DNA from 4 places in the Thioalkalivibrio sp. XN279 genome. Region 2 is predicted to be linked to each of the others. Evidence: predicted binding sites of a transcription regulator. Region 2 holds the regulator's gene; each other region holds the start of a gene.
The links. The regulator sigma-54, encoded in region 2, starts transcription at its own class of promoters, with help from an activator protein. The targets are predictions, from matches to a motif close to TGGCANGNTNCNTGCTT.
Positions count from the first base shown of each region.

Region 1: the regulator sigma-54 is predicted to act here: its motif matches at 1,773-1,789, upstream of G8346_RS02175 (TorF family putative porin).
Region 3: the regulator sigma-54 is predicted to act here: its motif matches at 2,048-2,064, upstream of G8346_RS10675 (DUF4168 domain-containing protein).
Region 4: the regulator sigma-54 is predicted to act here: its motif matches at 2,723-2,739, upstream of glnA (glutamate--ammonia ligase).

Region 1 covers NZ_JAANBD010000015.1:124,642-128,783, forward strand. The annotation lists gene G8346_RS02165 (ammonium transporter) at 1-725, opposite strand, end outside; gene glnK (P-II family nitrogen regulator) at 739-1,077, opposite strand; gene G8346_RS02175 (TorF family putative porin) at 1,083-1,712, opposite strand; gene G8346_RS02180 (accessory factor UbiK family protein) at 1,905-2,153, shown strand; gene G8346_RS02185 (DUF2254 family protein) at 2,363-3,940, shown strand.
Region 2 covers NZ_JAANBD010000029.1:262,781-266,922, forward strand. The annotation lists gene lptC (LPS export ABC transporter periplasmic protein LptC) at 1-214, shown strand, start outside; gene lptA (lipopolysaccharide transport periplasmic protein LptA) at 195-878, shown strand; gene lptB (LPS export ABC transporter ATP-binding protein) at 875-1,600, shown strand; gene G8346_RS14110 (RNA polymerase factor sigma-54) at 1,610-3,055, shown strand; gene hpf (ribosome hibernation-promoting factor, HPF/YfiA family) at 3,179-3,496, shown strand; gene G8346_RS14120 (PTS sugar transporter subunit IIA) at 3,526-4,002, shown strand; gene rapZ (RNase adapter RapZ) at 4,022-4,142, shown strand, end outside.
Region 3 covers NZ_JAANBD010000028.1:220,311-224,452, reverse strand. The annotation lists gene G8346_RS10685 (PKD domain-containing protein) at 1-825, opposite strand, end outside; gene G8346_RS10680 (hypothetical protein) at 1,259-1,510, shown strand; gene G8346_RS10675 (DUF4168 domain-containing protein) at 1,616-2,008, opposite strand; gene G8346_RS10670 (sigma-54 dependent transcriptional regulator) at 2,183-3,598, opposite strand; gene G8346_RS10665 (sensor histidine kinase) at 3,585-4,142, opposite strand, start outside.
Region 4 covers NZ_JAANBD010000028.1:654,480-658,621, reverse strand. The annotation lists gene glnL (nitrogen regulation protein NR(II)) at 1-554, opposite strand, end outside; gene G8346_RS12680 (DUF4124 domain-containing protein) at 565-1,101, opposite strand; gene glnA (glutamate--ammonia ligase) at 1,216-2,625, opposite strand; gene glyQ (glycine--tRNA ligase subunit alpha) at 2,920-3,852, shown strand; gene glyS (glycine--tRNA ligase subunit beta) at 3,845-4,142, shown strand, end outside.

The sequences.
Region 1 (4,142 bases), on a different contig from region 2:
GACCCCACGTCCGACACTTTCAGCTCGGAGCCGCCGTTGAAGCCGAACCAGCCCATCCACAGGATGAACATGCCCAGCGTGGCCAGTGGCAGGTTGGAGCCGGGAATGGCATTGACCTGGCCCTTGGCGCCGTACTTCCCTTTGCGCGCACCGAGCAGGATGACGCCCGCCAGGGCCGCCGCAGCGCCGGCCAGGTGCACGATGCCCGAGCCCGCGTAGTCGGAGTAACCGAAGGTCTCGCCGAGGAAGCCACCGCCCCAGGTCCAGTAGCCCTGCACCGGGTAGATGACGGCCGTCATGACCACCGCGAAGGCGAAGAACGACCACAGCTTCATGCGCTCGGCCACCGCGCCCGAGACGATCGACATGGCGGTGGCGACGAACACCACCTGGAAGAAGAAGTCCGCCAGGTTCGAGTAGTAGGGCGCGTCGTCCCCGCCGGCCACCACGTCCGCCACGGCGTTGTCAGCCGTGCCGAGCATGCTGATGCCGGGGATGATGCCGTTGCCGTCGCCGTACATGATCCCGTAGCCGACCAGCATGTACATCAGGCAGGCGATGGAATACAGGCCGACGTTCTTGGTCAGGATCTCGGCGGTGTTCTTCGCCCGCACCAGGCCGGCTTCCAGCATGGTGAAGCCTGCGGCCATCCACATGACCAGGGCCCCGGACATGAGGAAGTAGAAGGTGTCGAGCGCGTAGCTCAGTTCAAGTATCTGTTCCACTGTCTTCCTCCCCTCAGACCGCTTCCGGACCGGTCTCGCCGGTACGGATGCGGATGACCTGTTCCAGTGGCATGACGAAGATCTTGCCGTCGCCGATCTTGCCGGTGCGCGCGGTGTTGCTGATGACCTCGATGACCTGCTCCAGCAGCTCGTCGTCGATGGCCACCTCCACCTTCATTTTCGGCAGGAAATCGACCACGTACTCGGCACCGCGATAGAGTTCGGTGTGGCCGCGCTGGCGACCGAAGCCCTTCACCTCGGTCACCGTGACGCCTTTCACGCCGACGTCCGCCAGGGCCTGGCGCACGTCGTCGAGCTTGAACGGCTTGATGATTGCTGTGACCAGTTTCATGCCGCTTACCTCAGGTCGAAGGTCTTGCCGATGGTGAACACCAGCGAGGTCTCGCTCGAGCCCGTAAACGACAGGTCGCTGTCACTCATCACCGCGGCGACGCCGATATCGAACCCGGACACCTCGGCGCCGTAGCCGACCTCGCCGTAGCTGCCGTCGAAGTCCTGCGTGAAGGTGCCGTATGTGGCGTAGAACCCTTCGTACTCGACGGTGCCGGCGACGAAGCCGTAGTCGAGCTCGGGACCGTCGAAGTTGTCGTAGGTGCCGAAGGAGTATTCGACGCTGAACAGCCCGTAGCCGGCCGTGAGGTTGATTTCCTGGTAGGTGTCGTCGAAGTCGTCGGTGTAGAAGTAACCGGTATAGCCGATGCCGTAGCTGAAGTCGCCGATGGCGCCGCCGAAGCCGGCATAGAGGTCGTACTCCATGCCCTGGCCGACGTCTGCGCCCCAGGTGCCGGCGTAGAAGCCGCTCTCGTGCTCGTAGTCGAGCCCGGCGTAGGCCGAGGCGTCGCTCTGCTTGATGCCGCGGAAGATGTAGTCGGACATCATGCCGACGTTCGCGCTAAAATCTCCGGCGACTGCCGCCTGGCTGGCCGCCAGCCCCAGGACCGCGAGCAGGTACTTGGATCGAGTCATGTTGTTTTCCTCCCAGTGGAAAGCATGGTCCGGGTCGTTGTGCCCCGGCTGATTGCTGCAAAGCACGATGCGTGCCAGCTCTGACGGTTCAATGACTTAGCCGCGATCCGCCGCAGGGACGGCAGCAGGGCGCACCGTCATGGTGCAGGGCAGCATCCCCCCATGCCCCATTGCGGGGCGCGAGGACCGAGCATGGAACCCAAGAGGCCGAACATCGACGAACTGGCCCGGCGCCTGGCCGACAGCCTGCCCGGGGGGCTCAAGGCCCTGCGCGAGGATGCGGAACAGAACTTCCGCGCCGTGCTGCAGGCGGGCTTGTCCCGTCTCGATCTCGTCACCCGCGAAGAGTTCGACGTGCAGGCCGCGGTACTGAAGCGCACGCGCGAGAAACTCGAGGCGCTCGAAGCGCGCCTGGCGAAGCTCGAGCAGCCACCGGAATAGCGCCCGCCGGACTGCCGCCCGGCAGCCGTTCCCCGCTGTCTGCGCACCTGCGTGGAAGTTTCCCGGCTTTCAGTCCATAGTTGGTGGATGGCTGCACGGCTTTGCAGCCGTGCCAGGAGGGCGGCATGCCACCGGATGGAGCGAGATTCCGCGGGACCGGCACGGACGGGGACCGAGCCCGTGCCGAGAGGGTGGTGGCGTCGCAGACCATGCGTTCACGTGCGCCGCCGGTGGTGCTGGCGTGGATCACGCCGATGGTCGTCGTCATCGCGGTGGCGATCACTTTCTGCACCGCGTTCTACGTCCTCGACTCGCTCCTGTTCGGCGCCGACCTGCATAGCGCCAGCAGCATCTTCCAGCACTACCTCTCTTTCGATCCCGTGCTCATCACCGACGCGCTGCCGACGCTCGGTATGACCATCGTGGCGGTGCTCGGCATCGTGCTCACGGTGGTGGCCATCATCGTGCAGCTGTCTTCAGAGCGTTACACCAGCGTCGCGATCATGTTCCTGCGCGAGCCGGTGCACATCGCGGTGATCAGCTTCTACATCGTCGCCAGCCTGTGCGCCGTGTGGCTGAGCGTGACCTTGCGGCCCGACTTCGTGCCGCGCAGCCTGCTGCTGCTGGTGATGATCCTGACCAGCCTCGGCCTGGCCGGGATGTTGCCTTATTTCGCCTACACCTTCTGGTTCCTGGAGCCGGGCAACATTATCGACCGCCTGCGGCGCAACACCGCGCGCCTCACCGCGCGCGGCCTGGCGGCGCAGGAACCGGAGGAGGCGAACCGGATGCAGCGGCGGGTGCTGGAGAAGATGGAGGAAATCACCGACATCGCCAACAACTCGATCGAGGGCCGGGACAAGATCATCGCCGGCGCGGCCGTGGACGCCCTGTGCGACTTCGCCGTCGATTACGTCGCCACCAAGCCCGAGAAAGACATCGCCTGGTACCGCCTCGGTCCCGAGCTGCGCTTCAACCCGGATTTCGTCGCCATGGACACGGAGTTGCTGGCGGAACTCGAGACGCGCCGGCTATGGGTGGAGTGGAAGACGCTGCACGAGTACCTGCGCGTGTACTACGAGGCGCTGGACTCGATGACCGATGTCGCGTCGCAGGTCGCGATCGACACCCGCTACATCGGCGAGGCGGCCGCAGACACGCAGCAGACCGACCTGATCCGCATGGTGTTCCGCTTTTTCAATTCCTACCTGCGGGCGGCGATCGACCGGGGCATCGAGCGGACCGCTGACGACGTGCTGCTGCAGTACCGCATGCTCCTCGAGCAACTCCTGCGCCAGGAGCTGTGCGAGGAGGCGTGCGAGGGCGTGCGCTTCATGAAGCACTATGGCTACCTCGCCTTCGAGGAGGAGCTGATCTGGATCACCGAGACCGTCGCCTACGACATCGCGAGCCTGTGCCGCTACGCCCACCAGGAACGGCTGGGCTGCGACGAGGCCATGCTGTTCGAGCTGCTGGCGCTGGACTCGGAAGGCCCCGGCGATACCCGTCGTCACTACCGCGGCCTGCGCGGCGTGCGCAAGGCGCAGACGCGCCTGGGGGTCTATTACTTGTCCGAGGGTGACGAGATGAAGGCCGGCCTGGTGGCGGACGACATGGCCGAGATGTCCCCGGTTTTCAAGGCCGAGGTGCGTAACGACCTGTGGCTGCAGGCTCCGCCCCACTTCTGGGAGATCGTCGACCGGGGACGGAACCTGCATTACCTGACCGACAAAGAGCGCGGCTACCTCGACCGGTTCCTCGACCAGGTCCGCACCAGCCACGCCTGACCGCCTGTGACCTCGTGGCGGCCGGCCGGCGCCGACACAGGCGCCCTTCGTTCGGAAGTCTTTATCTCGCTCAGTGCGCCTGTGACGTCGCCGGCCGCCCGGTAGTTGCGTCGGTGCAGGTATGTCCGGATTTCCCGGCCTGTTGCCCGGTTTTGGCGGCTTACCTCGAATGCCGTTGCGCCCGAACATGGCAGGGTGTGCG
Region 2 (4,142 bases):
TGTCGAAGTCATCGGGGACTCCGGCGACCACGGACCCGCACGCGTGGTCACCGATCACCTTGCCGTGGACATCGAGACCAGCATCGCGCGCACCGATGCCCCGGTCGCCCTGACCCTCGGCCGGCACCAGTTGCACGGCACGGGCCTGGTGGCTCACTTGCTGGAAGAGCGCCTGCAGCTACAATCCCTGGTCAATGGCCGCTTCCTCCCCTGATTCCGCGCGGGCCCTGCCCGTGACGCCGTGGGCCCTGGCCGCGATAGTCCTGTTCGCCCTCGCGGCGGGCGCGCCGGCGCTCGCCCAGCAGCAGGAGATCCTGCTGGAGGCCGCCTCCTCGGACTTCGACCGTCGTGGCGAGAAACTCCTGTTTCGCGACGTCCGGATCCAGCAGGGCGACATCGTCATCACGGCGGCCGAGGCGGAGACCCGCGACCTCGAGTTCTCCAGCGGCCAGTGGGAGTTCCGCGGCAACGCGCGCATCGACGGCCCCATGGGGTCGATCCAGGCAGATCGCGCCACCATCGGCTTCAGCAACCACCAGCTCCAGTCCGCCGTCGCGGAAGGCGCCCCGGCCCGCTTCACGCGCACCATGCCGGGGCCCGAAGCGCGGCGCGTGGACGGCACCGCGAACCGCATCAGCTATGACCTGCGCGAGGGCGAACTCTCGCTGCAGGGCCAGGCCCGGTTGAGCGACGGGGTCCGGGAAGCCAGCGGGGCGCGGCTCGTCTACCGCATCGCGGAGGACCGCCTCATCGCCAGCGCGGACGAGGAAGGCACGGAGCGCGTGCGCATCATCATCACGCCGCCGGAAGACGGCAACCAGGACGGCCAGGACGGCCAGGACGACGAGGCACCGCGCGAGCCGGAGCCGACACCGTGAAGACCCTCCGTGCCGAGGGCATCGCCAAGAGCTATCGCTCGCGCACCGTGGTGCGCTCCCTGACCCTGTCCATTTCCAGCGGGGAAGTGGTGGGACTGCTCGGCCCCAACGGCGCCGGCAAGACCACCGCCTTCTACATGATCGTCGGCCTGGTGCCCTGCGACAGCGGCCGCATCCTGCTGGACGACAAGGACCTGACCTCCCTGCCCATGCACCGGCGCGCCCGGCTCGGCGTCGGCTACCTGCCGCAGGAAGCCTCGGTGTTCCGCGGCCTCAGCGTGGAACAGAACATCCTCGCCGTGCTCGAGACCCGCAAGGACCTCGACCAGGTCGGCCGGCGCAACCTGCTCGAGGAGCTGCTGGAGGAACTCAGCATCGGCCACATCCGCGACAGCAAGGGCCTCAGCCTCTCCGGCGGCGAGCGCCGCCGCGTGGAGATCGCCCGCGCCCTGGCGGCCGAACCGGCCTTCATCCTCCTCGACGAGCCCTTTGCCGGCGTCGACCCGATCTCGGTGCTGGACATCCAGCGCATCATCGGGCACCTGCGCGACCGCGGCATCGGCGTGCTCATCACCGACCACAACGTGCGCGAGACGCTGGGCATCTGCGGCCGGGCTTTCATCCTCAACGCCGGCGAGGTCATCGCCTCCGGGTCCGCGGATGAGATACTTGCGAACAGGCAAGTACGAGAGGTCTACCTCGGCGAGCACTTCCGCCTCTAGACGCCACCCATGATCAAGCAGTCGCTGCAACTCAAGCTCAGTCAGCAGCTCACGCTGACGCCCCAGCTACAGATGGCCATCCGCCTGCTGCAGCTGCCGGTGCTCGACCTGCAGGCCGAGCTGCGCGAGGCACTCGAGAAGAACCTCATGCTCGAGATGGACGACGGGCTCGAGCTGGCGCCGCCGAAAGGCGAGCAGCAGCGGTCCACGGAGAACGCGCGGGAGGGCCAGGAAGCCGCCCCGGAACAGGCCTCGGGCGACGATTTCCGCGAGGACCTGCCCTACGCCGACGTACCGGATTACACCACGGGCTACAGCAGCGGCAGCCGCGACGACGGCGACGAACAGCGCGATTACGCCGACGCCAGCGGCACCTCGTTGCGCGAGCATCTCATGGCCCAGCTGGACGTCGCCCTGCCGGAGGGCGACCGCAAGGCGATCGCCACCATGATCGTCGACGCGATCGACGACGACGGCTACCTGCAGGAGAGCCTGGAGGAGATCTGCGCCAACCTCGAACCGGAATTGCATACGGATATCGACGAGGTGGAGCGGGTGCTGGCCTGCGTGCAGCGCTTCGACCCCCTCGGCATCGGCGCCCGCGACCTGTGCGAGTGCCTGCTGCTGCAGCTGTCACCCTTCGCCCCGGACACCCCGGGGCTCGACCTGGCGCGCCGTCTCGCCGCCGAATGCCTGGTGGAGCTCGGTGAGCAGGATTACGCCGCCATCCGCCGCCGCCTCGGTTGCGACCCGGAAGAGCTGGAGACCGCCGTCGCCCTGTTGCGTTCCCTGAGCCCGCGCCCCGGCAGCGCCGCCGACTCGCGCCCGCCCGAGTACATCGTCCCGGACGTGTTCATACGCCGCGTCGAGGAGACCTGGCAGGTGGAGATTAACCCCGCCATTGCGCCACGGCTGCGGGTCAACGCCGCCTACGCCGGCTCTCTCGGCCGCAGCGGCGAATATTCGACCCTGCGCAGCCAGCTGCAGGAGGCGCGCTGGCTGGTGAAGAGCCTGGAGATCCGGAACGAGACCCTGTTGCGCGTGGCTCGTGCCATCGTCGCTCATCAGCAGGACTTCCTGGAGCGCGGCGAGCAGGGCATGCGCCCGCTGGTGCTGCGCGAGATCGCCGAGGCGCTCGAACTGCACGAGTCGACCGTCTCCCGTGCCACGACCGGAAAGTACATGCACACGCCGCGGGGCGTGTTCGAGTTCCGCTATTTCTTTTCCAGCCAGGTATCGGGCAGCGACGGCGAGAGCGTCTCCTCCACCGCCATTCGCGCGCGCATCCGCAAGCTGATCGCCGACGAGGACCCGGCCAAGCCGCTCTCGGACAGCGCGCTGACCCGTATACTCGTCGGCGAGGGCATCGAGGTGGCGCGCCGCACTGTGGCCAAATACCGGGAATCCATGGGGTTTCCGTCCTCCAACGAGCGTCGCCGCGTGGCCATCCGCTGACCGCGGGCGCGGCGCGCGGAGCGCTCAATCCGCCCTAGCCAGCAGGCGAAAGCTGCTACTAGAATACAAGTGAACCGCGGGCCGCCCGACGGGCCGGCTCCACCACTCCCAAGGGGTAAGCAAATGCAGATCAACATGACCGGTCACCACGTCGACATCACCGACCCGCTGCGCGACTACGTGTACAGCAAGATGGACAAGGTCATCCGGCATTTTGACAACCTGATCGATGTCCATTGCATCCTCACCGTCGAGAAACTGCAGCACAAGGCCGAGGCCACGCTGCGCCTGGCAGGCGACACCCTGCATGCGGCGGCGGTCGAGGAAGACATGTATGCTGCGATCGACGCCATGACGGACCGTCTCGATCGCCAGGTCCGGCGGCACAAGGACAAGCTGACCGACCATCACAACGGCGTGGGACGCCCGCGCAACGCCTGACCACCGCGGGCCCGCCCCGGAGCATCCAGATGACTTTCGAATCCCTGCTGCAACCAGGCCGCGTGCTCGGCAATGTCGAAGCGCGCAGCAAGAAACACGCCCTGGACATCCTGAGCGAGATGCTCTCGTCCGCGGCGGACCTGGACCAGGGCGAGGTGTTCCAGAGCCTGATAACGCGCGAGAAGCTGGGCTGCACCGCCATCGAGAACGGCATCGCCATCCCGCACGGGCGCCTGTCCGAGATTGAAGCGCCGGTCGGCGCCTTCCTCAAGCTGTCCAGGCCGATCGACTTCGACATGCCGGACCGGGAGCCGGTCGACCTCATTTTCGGGCTGCTGGTGCCCGTCCCCGAGGACGACGTGGGCTGCCATCACGAGGAGGTCTCCAATATCGCCACCGGGCTGGGCGACCACGTGCTGGCCGCGGCGCTGCGGCGGGCGAGCTCCAGCCGCGCGCTGTACGACCTGCTCGTGAACCACGACAAGTCACACGCCGCCTCGGCATGACAGCCATGCCGCGCCGACGATGGAACTCGTAGTCGTCAGCGGCTTGTCCGGCTCGGGCAAGAGCGTGGCGCTCGCCATGCTCGAGGACCTGCAGTGGTACACCCTCGACAATGTCCCGGCGCGCCTGCTGTCGCTGGTGG
Region 3 (4,142 bases), on a different contig from region 2:
CGCCGCCTGGCTGCCGTCAGGCCGGCTGAGCAGGGACCAGGCATATGCCAGCGCGTCGCCGTCGGCGTCGAACGAGCCGCTGCCGTCGAGGTTCACGGTTTCGCCGACGAAGGCGGACTGGTCTTCGCCGGCGTCGGCCACGGGCGCCGAGTTGGCGGTCGAGACGATGACGTGGTCGGCGGTGCTTTCGAGCTCGCCGTCGCTGACCACCAGCCGGACTCGGTAGGCGCCGGGCTGGTCGGCGGTGAACACCGGGTCGATGATGGCGGTGTTGTCGAGCGTGGCGGCGGAGCCTGCCGGGCGCTCGATGATCGCCCAGGCATACTGCAGCGGGTCGTTGTCGGGGTCGCTCGAGGCCGAGCCGTCGAGCTGCACCAGCGAGCCGAGGGTGACGGTCTGGTCCGGCCCGGCGTCCGCGACCGGGGCGGAGTTGAGGGTGTCGATGCGCACCGTGTCGGGCGTGGAGTCGAGCTCGCCGTCGTTGACCACCAGCTCGGCCACGTAGGCGCCGGCCAGGTCGATGACGAAGGTCGGGCGGACGGTTGCGGGGTCGGAGAGCGTTGCCTGGCTGCCCGTGGGTCGCTCGAGCAGGCGCCAGCTGTAGGTGAGGGGATCGCCGTCAGGGTCGGTGGACCCTGAGCCGTCGAGGCGAACCGGCGCGCCCAGCTGGGCAGTCTGGTCGGCACCCGCGTTGGCGGTCGGGGCGCGGTTCTCGGCCTCCGGGTCCCGGCGGGAGTCCCCGCCGCAGGAGGCGACAACCAGTGCCAGGACGAGCAGTCCCGGCAGTCCGAAGCGGCTCTTGGCCCAGTGCGGCTTGGTGTTCAACGGCGCTCTTCCTCTTTGCGTTTCCCATGGGTGCCGGCGCCGTACTGGGCGCTCTTAAGGAGAAACGCGACAAAGGAGACGAAAACCCGACACGGGCCCGCCGGACGGGGTCAGCCGCTGCGCCGTGCCCGGTATCGTGGCCGCCGCTCGTTGACCGCCACCAGGTGATTTCGGAGGCGCAGCGCGGGGTAGCGCGAGAAGTCACGGTCGGCGGTCCACAGCTCGCTCACGCCATGGCGCAGGCAACAGCTGCGATGCGGGCGTCTTCCTCGACAGCCCGCAGGGTCAGGCCCTCGCGCCGGGCATGAGCCTTGGCGCGAACCCGCTTGCAACTCCGATTTTGAGGCATATGATTAAAAAATCGCCACCCGGGTCGCGGGACCGTCCCCGCCCCGAGGGCGATCCAGGGCCAACGACCAGGAGGAGGTCCGCCATGAAAACGTCCAGACTGATACTGATGTTGCCTGTTGTCGCCGCAGGGATGCTGGTTTCAGGGTGTGCAGGGATGAAGCCGGCGGATGAAACTGCTGCGCGGCACGAGATCGACAGCGAGTACGTGGCTGCGGTCGAACGCTCGGCGCGCGGCATGCCGGTGAAGATTATCTGGGTGAACCCGCCTGAGAAGCGCGTCGAGGACGGGGCCAAGGCGACTTACACCATCGAGTTGCCGAACAACCAGGACTGACGGCGCCCGACCGGCAAACGACACAAAAAAAACCGCGCCTGAGGCGCGGTCAAGGATCCCTTGGGGAGGAAAGGGCGGGGCGATCGCGCCCCGCCCGGGCGGGATTCAGCTGCGTTCTTCAAGGCGGGAGTTGATGCGCTCCTGCACCTCGGGGTCGGAGTTCATCAGCTGGGCGATCCGGTTGTACTCGTCCACGGTCAGGCCCGCTTCCTCGACGGCCTCGATCATCTGGCCCTGGGCGTTCTGCTGGATCTGCTGCGCTTCCTCCATGTCGCGGCTCTGCTCCATTTCTGCAGACGCCTGGTTGCCGATGGAATGCACGCGCTCCAGCGCGACCACGAACTGGTCCAGCTTGGCGCTGCTCACTTCGGCGCGCGGCGCGGCCTGTTCCTGCCCGGTGCCATAGCCTTCCTCCGCGACGGCGGGGGCGGCGGCAAGGCCGGCAGCCAGGCTGGCGGCGGCGGCGATGGCAAAGGCGGTGTGTCTGCGATGTCTCATGTTGGCTCCTCGTGTTGCAATGTTGGCCTGCCAAGAACGTTGCAAGGCGCGTGCCACCGAGGCGGGCACTATTAAAAACAATTACTTAGAGGCGTTCGGTTGGCCGCGACCCGGGCCCGGTCGCGACATGGCTGTGCCAGCCCGGCACATGAACCGGGCGCATGTGCCAGTGCGTTACATGTCGTCGAGGCGGCGATAGAGCGTGCGGCGGGCGATCCCGAGGATTTCTGCAGCGCGGCGCTTGTTGCCGTCGACCCGGTCGAGCACCTGGCGGATGTAGCGCCGCTCCAGGGCGTCCAGCGACGGCCAGGTATCCGGATCGTCGCCCAGCACCTCCAGCGGATCCTGTCCCCCCGGAATGCCCGCCCCGGGCGCCGCCGCCGAAGGCTGCATCGGCCGGCGTCGCCGCATGCGCTCGGGCAGGTGCGCAGGCCGGATCTCCCGGTCGCCACAAAAAACCGTGGCGCGCTCCAGGGCATTCGCCAGTTCGCGCACGTTGCCCGGGAACTCGTATGCGCGGAGACAAGCCAGGGCCTGGTCCGACAGCGCCGGCGGGCGCTGGCCGCGGGCTGCCGCGCAACGTGCCACGAAATGCGCCGCCAGCAGGTCGAGGTCATCGCCGCGCTCGCGCAAGGCCGGCACCCGGACCTGGAACGTTTCCAGTCGATAAAACAGGTCGGCGCGAAAACGTCCTGCCGCGACTTCCGCCTCGAGATCGCGATTTGTCGCTGCCAGCAGGCGCACGTCCACCTGCCGCTCGCTGTCCGTGCCGAGCGGGCGGATGCAGCCGTCCTCGAGCACGCGCAACAGCTTGGCCTGGATCCCCGCCGGCATCTCGCCGATCTCGTCCAGCAGCAGCGTGCCGCCGTCGGCTTCTGCGAAGAGCCCGTCGCGTTGCCGGGTGGCGCCGGTGAAGGCGCCGCGTGCGTGCCCGAACAGCTCGCTTTCCATGAGCTCTGCGGGCACTGCCGCACAATTGAGCGGCACGAAAGCATGCGCGCTGCGCGGGCTCTCGGCGTGCAGCGCCCGGGCGACGAGTTCCTTGCCGGTGCCGCTCTCGCCGCTGATGATCACCGGGGACGCCAGGGGCGCCACGCGCCGGACGACCTCGTAGAGCTCGCGCATCGGCGGGCTGCGGCCCAGCATGCCGTGGAACTCGCCCTCGGACAGGAGCCTGCGGTACTGGCTCAGCTCCGAGCGCAGCCGGCGCGACTCGAGCGCACGCGCCACCGCCAGCCTGAGATGATCCAGTCGCAGCGGTTTGGTGAGGAAATCGTCCGCGCCCTGCTTGAGCGCTTCGACCGCCTGTTCGACGGTGCCGAACGCCGTGATCATGATGAAGGCGGGCGGCGCCTCGAGCTGGCGGCAAAAGGCCAGCAGCGCCTGGCCGCTGTCGCCGGGGAGCCGCAGGTCGCTCAGCACCAGGTCCGGGCTTTGCTGTTCGACCAGGCCGCGAGCGGCGGCCGCGTCCGCTGCCGACAGGGTCTCGTAGCCGGCGTCGTCGAGCTCGTTGCGCAACATGTCGCGCAGGCCGTCGTCGTCCTCGACCACCAGGATGCGCGGTCGAGCGGTCGCGTCAGGCATGCTCATCAGGGGTCTCCGGCGGCAGGTGAATGGTGAAGCGGGCGCCTCCCAGCGGGTCGTCCGCGACGACGAGACGGCCGCCGTGGTCCGCGGCGGCCGCGGCGGCGACGCTGAGGCCGAGGCCGGTGCCCTGGCCGACCGGCTTGGTGGTGAAGAAAGGCTCGAAGACGCGGTCGCGCTCGGCTGGCGCGATGCCCGGTCCGTCGTCGCCGACAAAAACCCGCACGCTGCCGTCGTCGCCGGCCTCGGCGCCGACCGCCACCTGGGTGCGGGCGGCATGGACCGCGTTGTCGAGCAGGTTGCGCAGCGCCTGTTCGAGGCGCAACGGGTCGGCGCTCACGGTGAGGGCGGGATCGTCGCATTGCACCTGGACGCGTGGCACAGGGTGCATGCGGGAGGCTGCCGGATGTGCGTCGTCCTGGCCGGCGAGCGCTTCGGCGGCCAGCCGCCGCAGCAGGGGGGCGAGTTCGATGCGGCGACGCTGCAGGGGATTGGCGCGGCCGTAGTCGAGCAGCTGGCGAATGGTCTGTTCCATCCGCAGCGCGGCGTC
Region 4 (4,142 bases), on a different contig from region 2:
GCCTCGCGCATGATCAGCGCCGTGTAGTCTTTCTGCGCCGGCGAGTCGAGCTGGCGCTCCAGCAGCTGCGCCGCGCCGCGGATGCCGCCGAGGGGATTCCGCAGCTCGTGGGCCAGCTGGCGCACCATGCTGCGACTCGCCTCGAGCTGCGCCAGCAGCGCCTTCTCACGATCGACGCGCAAGCGCCAGCGGGCATCGGCGAGCTCCAGCAGCAGCACGCGCCGCCCGGCGCCGTCCTCGGCCGCGCTCAGCGCGCAATCCAGCGCCAGGCCTCCCTCCTCCTGGCCGGGCGCCATGGCGAACACCAGCTCGCGGCGCGACACCGCGCGGCCCGTGTCGCGCACGCGCTCGAGCAACGGCAGCAGGACGCCGAGCCCCGGGGCCGCCTGCGGCAGGGGCCGCCCACTGAGCTGCTGGCGGCTGACGCCGAGCAGCTGCTCCGCGGCGGGATTCGCATAACGGACGCCCAGGTCCTCGTCGAGAACGATGATGCCCGTGCTCAGGTTCTCTAGGTGCTCCGCCGGCGGGCGGCCCGGAGGAATTTCAGCCGCCACCGCCGGGACTTCAGCGCGGCCGGTTGGGATTCTGCAGCGACGCCTGATGGACATAGAAGGTCACGGGCTCGCTGGACACGAGCTCGCGACCGTTCTCGTCCACGACCGCAACGCTGAGGCGGTGCTCGCCCCGGAACACCGGGCTCACCGTGAACTGGGTGGCGCCCGGCGGTGTTTCCACGCGCTGGCCATCGAGCGACACGCGCAACTGGTGCCCGGGCGCCAGGCCCGGCTGCACCTCGACCTGGACCGTGAGCTCACCGGCGATGTTCCACAATGTCTCGCCCGCCGCGGGCGAAACCACGCGCACCCCGGTGTATGCCGGCGCCGCGTCGGGCTCGGAGGGCGCAGGCGATGCGGTCTCCTGCCGTGCCGGCAAGGGGGGCGGGGTGTAGGTCTGCGGGCGATTGAGCTCCACCCGTTCCGCGCCGGGACGCGGCCGGTCGGAGAAGTGCACCACCCCGTTCTCGTCCACCCAGCGCCATACCTCTTCCGCTTGGGCAACAAGCGCGCAGCTCATCAGCAAGGCCACCAGGATCCAGCGCATCAAGGCATCTCCCGCACCGTGTCGTTGGCCTAGCATAGTCGGGCGACTGCCGGGCTGGCAAAAAAGCGGGCGGCGAAGTTGCCTTCGCCGCCCGAAACGCGTCCTCCAGACTCGTCAGACGCTGTAATACATGTCGAACTCGACCGGGTGCGTGGTCATGCGCAGGCGCTGCACATCTGCCATCTTCAGGCCGATGTAGGCGTCGATCAGGTCGTCCGTGAACACGCCGCCGGCCGTGAGGAAGGCGCGGTCGGCGTCCAGCGCCTCGAGGGCCGACTCCAGGGAGTAGCACACCTCGGGGATGCTCTTCGACTCCTCGGCCGGCAGGTCGTAGAGATCCTTGTCCATCGGGTCGCCCGGGTGGATCCGGTTCATGATGCCGTCCAGGCCCGCCATCATCATGGCGGCGAAAGCGAAGTAGGGGTTCGCGGTCGAGTCCGGGAAACGCACCTCGATGCGGCGCCCCTTCGGGTTCGGAATGTAGGGGATGCGGATGGAAGCCGAGCGGTTGCGGGCCGAGTAAGCCAGCTTCACCGGCGCCTCGAAACCCGGCACCAGGCGCTTGTAGCTGTTGGTGGACGGGTTGGTGAACGCGTTCAGCGCGCGGGCGTGCTTGATGATGCCGCCGATGTAGTACAGCGCGGTCTCGGACAGGCCGCCGTACTCCTCGCCCGTGAACAGGTTCTTGCCGTCCTTCGCCAGCGACTGGTGCACGTGCATGCCGCTGCCGTTGTCGCCGACCAGCGGCTTGGGCATGAAGGTGGCGGTCTTGCCGTAGCCCTGGGCCACGTTCCACACCACGTACTTCAGCTTCTGCACCTCGTCGGCCTTCTTCACCAGCGAGCCGAAAGCCACGCCGATCTCGCACTGGCCGGCGGTCGCGACCTCGTGGTGGTGCACTTCGGGGTCGAGCCCCATGTCGCCCAGCACCATGCACATGGCCGAGCGGATGTCATGCAGCGAGTCGACCGGCGGCACGGGGAAATAGCCGCCCTTGACCGTGGGGCGATGGCCGAAGTTGCCGTCGGGGTAGATCTTCTCCGAGTTCCAGCCGGCTTCCGAGGAGTCGATCTGGTAGGAGACGCCCTTCATCTCCGAGCTCCAGCGCACGTCGTCGAATACGAAGAACTCGTTCTCCGGCCCGAAGTAGGCCACGTCAGCGACGCCGGTGGACTTGAGATAGGCCTCGGCGCGGTGCGCCAGGGAGCGGGGATCGCGCTCGTAGCCCTGCATGGTCGAAGGCTCGACCACGTCGCAGGTGATGTTGATGGTGGTGTCTTCCGAGAAGGGATCGATCACGGCGGTGGCCGGGTCAGGCATGAGGATCATGTCCGACTCGTTGATGCTCTTCCATCCGGAGATGGACGAGCCGTCGAACATCTTGCCTTCCTCGAACAGGTCTTCGTCGACCTTGCTCGCCGGCAGGGTCACATGCTGCTCCTTGCCCTTGGTGTCGGTGAAGCGGAGATCGACGAAGGCGGCCTCCTTTTCACGCATGAGCTCGAGCACGTCTTTGGCTTTCATCGGGTCATTCCTCCGAGTCTGGATGCTAAGGAGCCCGCCTCCCCGGACTGGATGCCGGGGTTCGACAGGCGATGGAAAAAAATATCGTAATGTTGCAATGCAGGAACCGTGCCAGCGCGCCCTGCCCGCCACGGGCCTTGTCAAACAAGCACCCGCGGGGCCGGCCGGCACTGCAAAGGCCGCCAGGCCGCACCACGGCGGTGCAAATGGCCTCGGCCTTGCACCAGAATAGACCGCGACGGCGGCTTTCGCCCGTGGGTTATACTTTCGCGCCCTTCCGGCATGGGGACAGGCATGGCATCGGCGGACATCGGCGTGGCTCCGGCCACATTCCAGGACCTGCTGCTCAGGCTGCAACGCTACTGGGCCGATGCCGGCTGCGTGCTGATGCAGCCGCTGGACCTCGAGGTGGGCGCCGGCACCTTCCATCCGGCGACCTTCCTCCGCGCCATCGGCCCCGAGCCCTGGAGCGCGGCCTACGTCCAGCCCTGTCGCCGCCCGACCGACGGCCGTTACGGCGACAATCCTTTCCGCCTGCAGCACTACTACCAGTTCCAGGTGGTGATCAAGCCGTCGCCGCTGGAGATCCAGGAGCTCTACCTCGACTCGCTGCGCACCCTCGGCATCGACCCGCGCGTGCACGACATCCGTTTCGTCGAGGACAACTGGGAATCCCCGACGCTGGGCGCCTGGGGCCTGGGCTGGGAGGTCTGGCTGAACGGCATGGAGATCACCCAGTTCACCTACTTCCAGCAGGTCGGCGGGCTGGACTGCCGCCCGGTGACCGGTGAGATCACCTACGGCCTGGAACGCATCGCCATGTACCTGCAGGGCGTCGACAGCGTGTTCGACCTGTGCTGGGCGGACGGCCCGCTGGGCCGGGTGAGTTACGGCGACGTCTACCACCAGAACGAGGTCGAGATGTCGACCTACAACTTCGAACAGGCGGACGTGAAAGTCCTGTTCCGGCTGTTCGACGAGCACGAGGCTGCGTGCTCGGCATTGCTGGCCCGGGCGCTGGCACTGCCGGCCTACGAGCAGGTGCTGAAGGCCTCGCACGTGTTCAACCTGCTGGATGCACGCAAGGCGATCTCGGTGACCGAGCGGCAGCGCTTCATCCTGCGTGTGCGCACCATGGCGCGCAACGTCGCGGAGGCCTACTACGCCAGTCGCGAGACCCTGGGCTTCCCGATGCTGGCGCAGGCGCGGGAGGCGGCGCATGACTGAACACGCTGATTTTCTCGTCGAACTGGGCACCGAGGAGCTGCCGCCCAAGGCGCTGCCGGCCCTGGAACAGGCCTTCCGGGACGGCCTGGTGGCGCGGCTGGCCGAGGCGCGGCTGGCCCACGGCCAGGTCGAGTCCTTCGCCTCGCCGCGCCGGCTCGCGGTCAAGGTGCAGCGGCTGGAGACGCGCCAGGCCGACCAGGAAGTCGTGCTGCGCGGGCCGCCGCTGCGCGTGGCGCGGGTGGACGGCGCCTGGACCAAGGCGGCGGAGAAATTTGCCGCCGGCGCCGGCG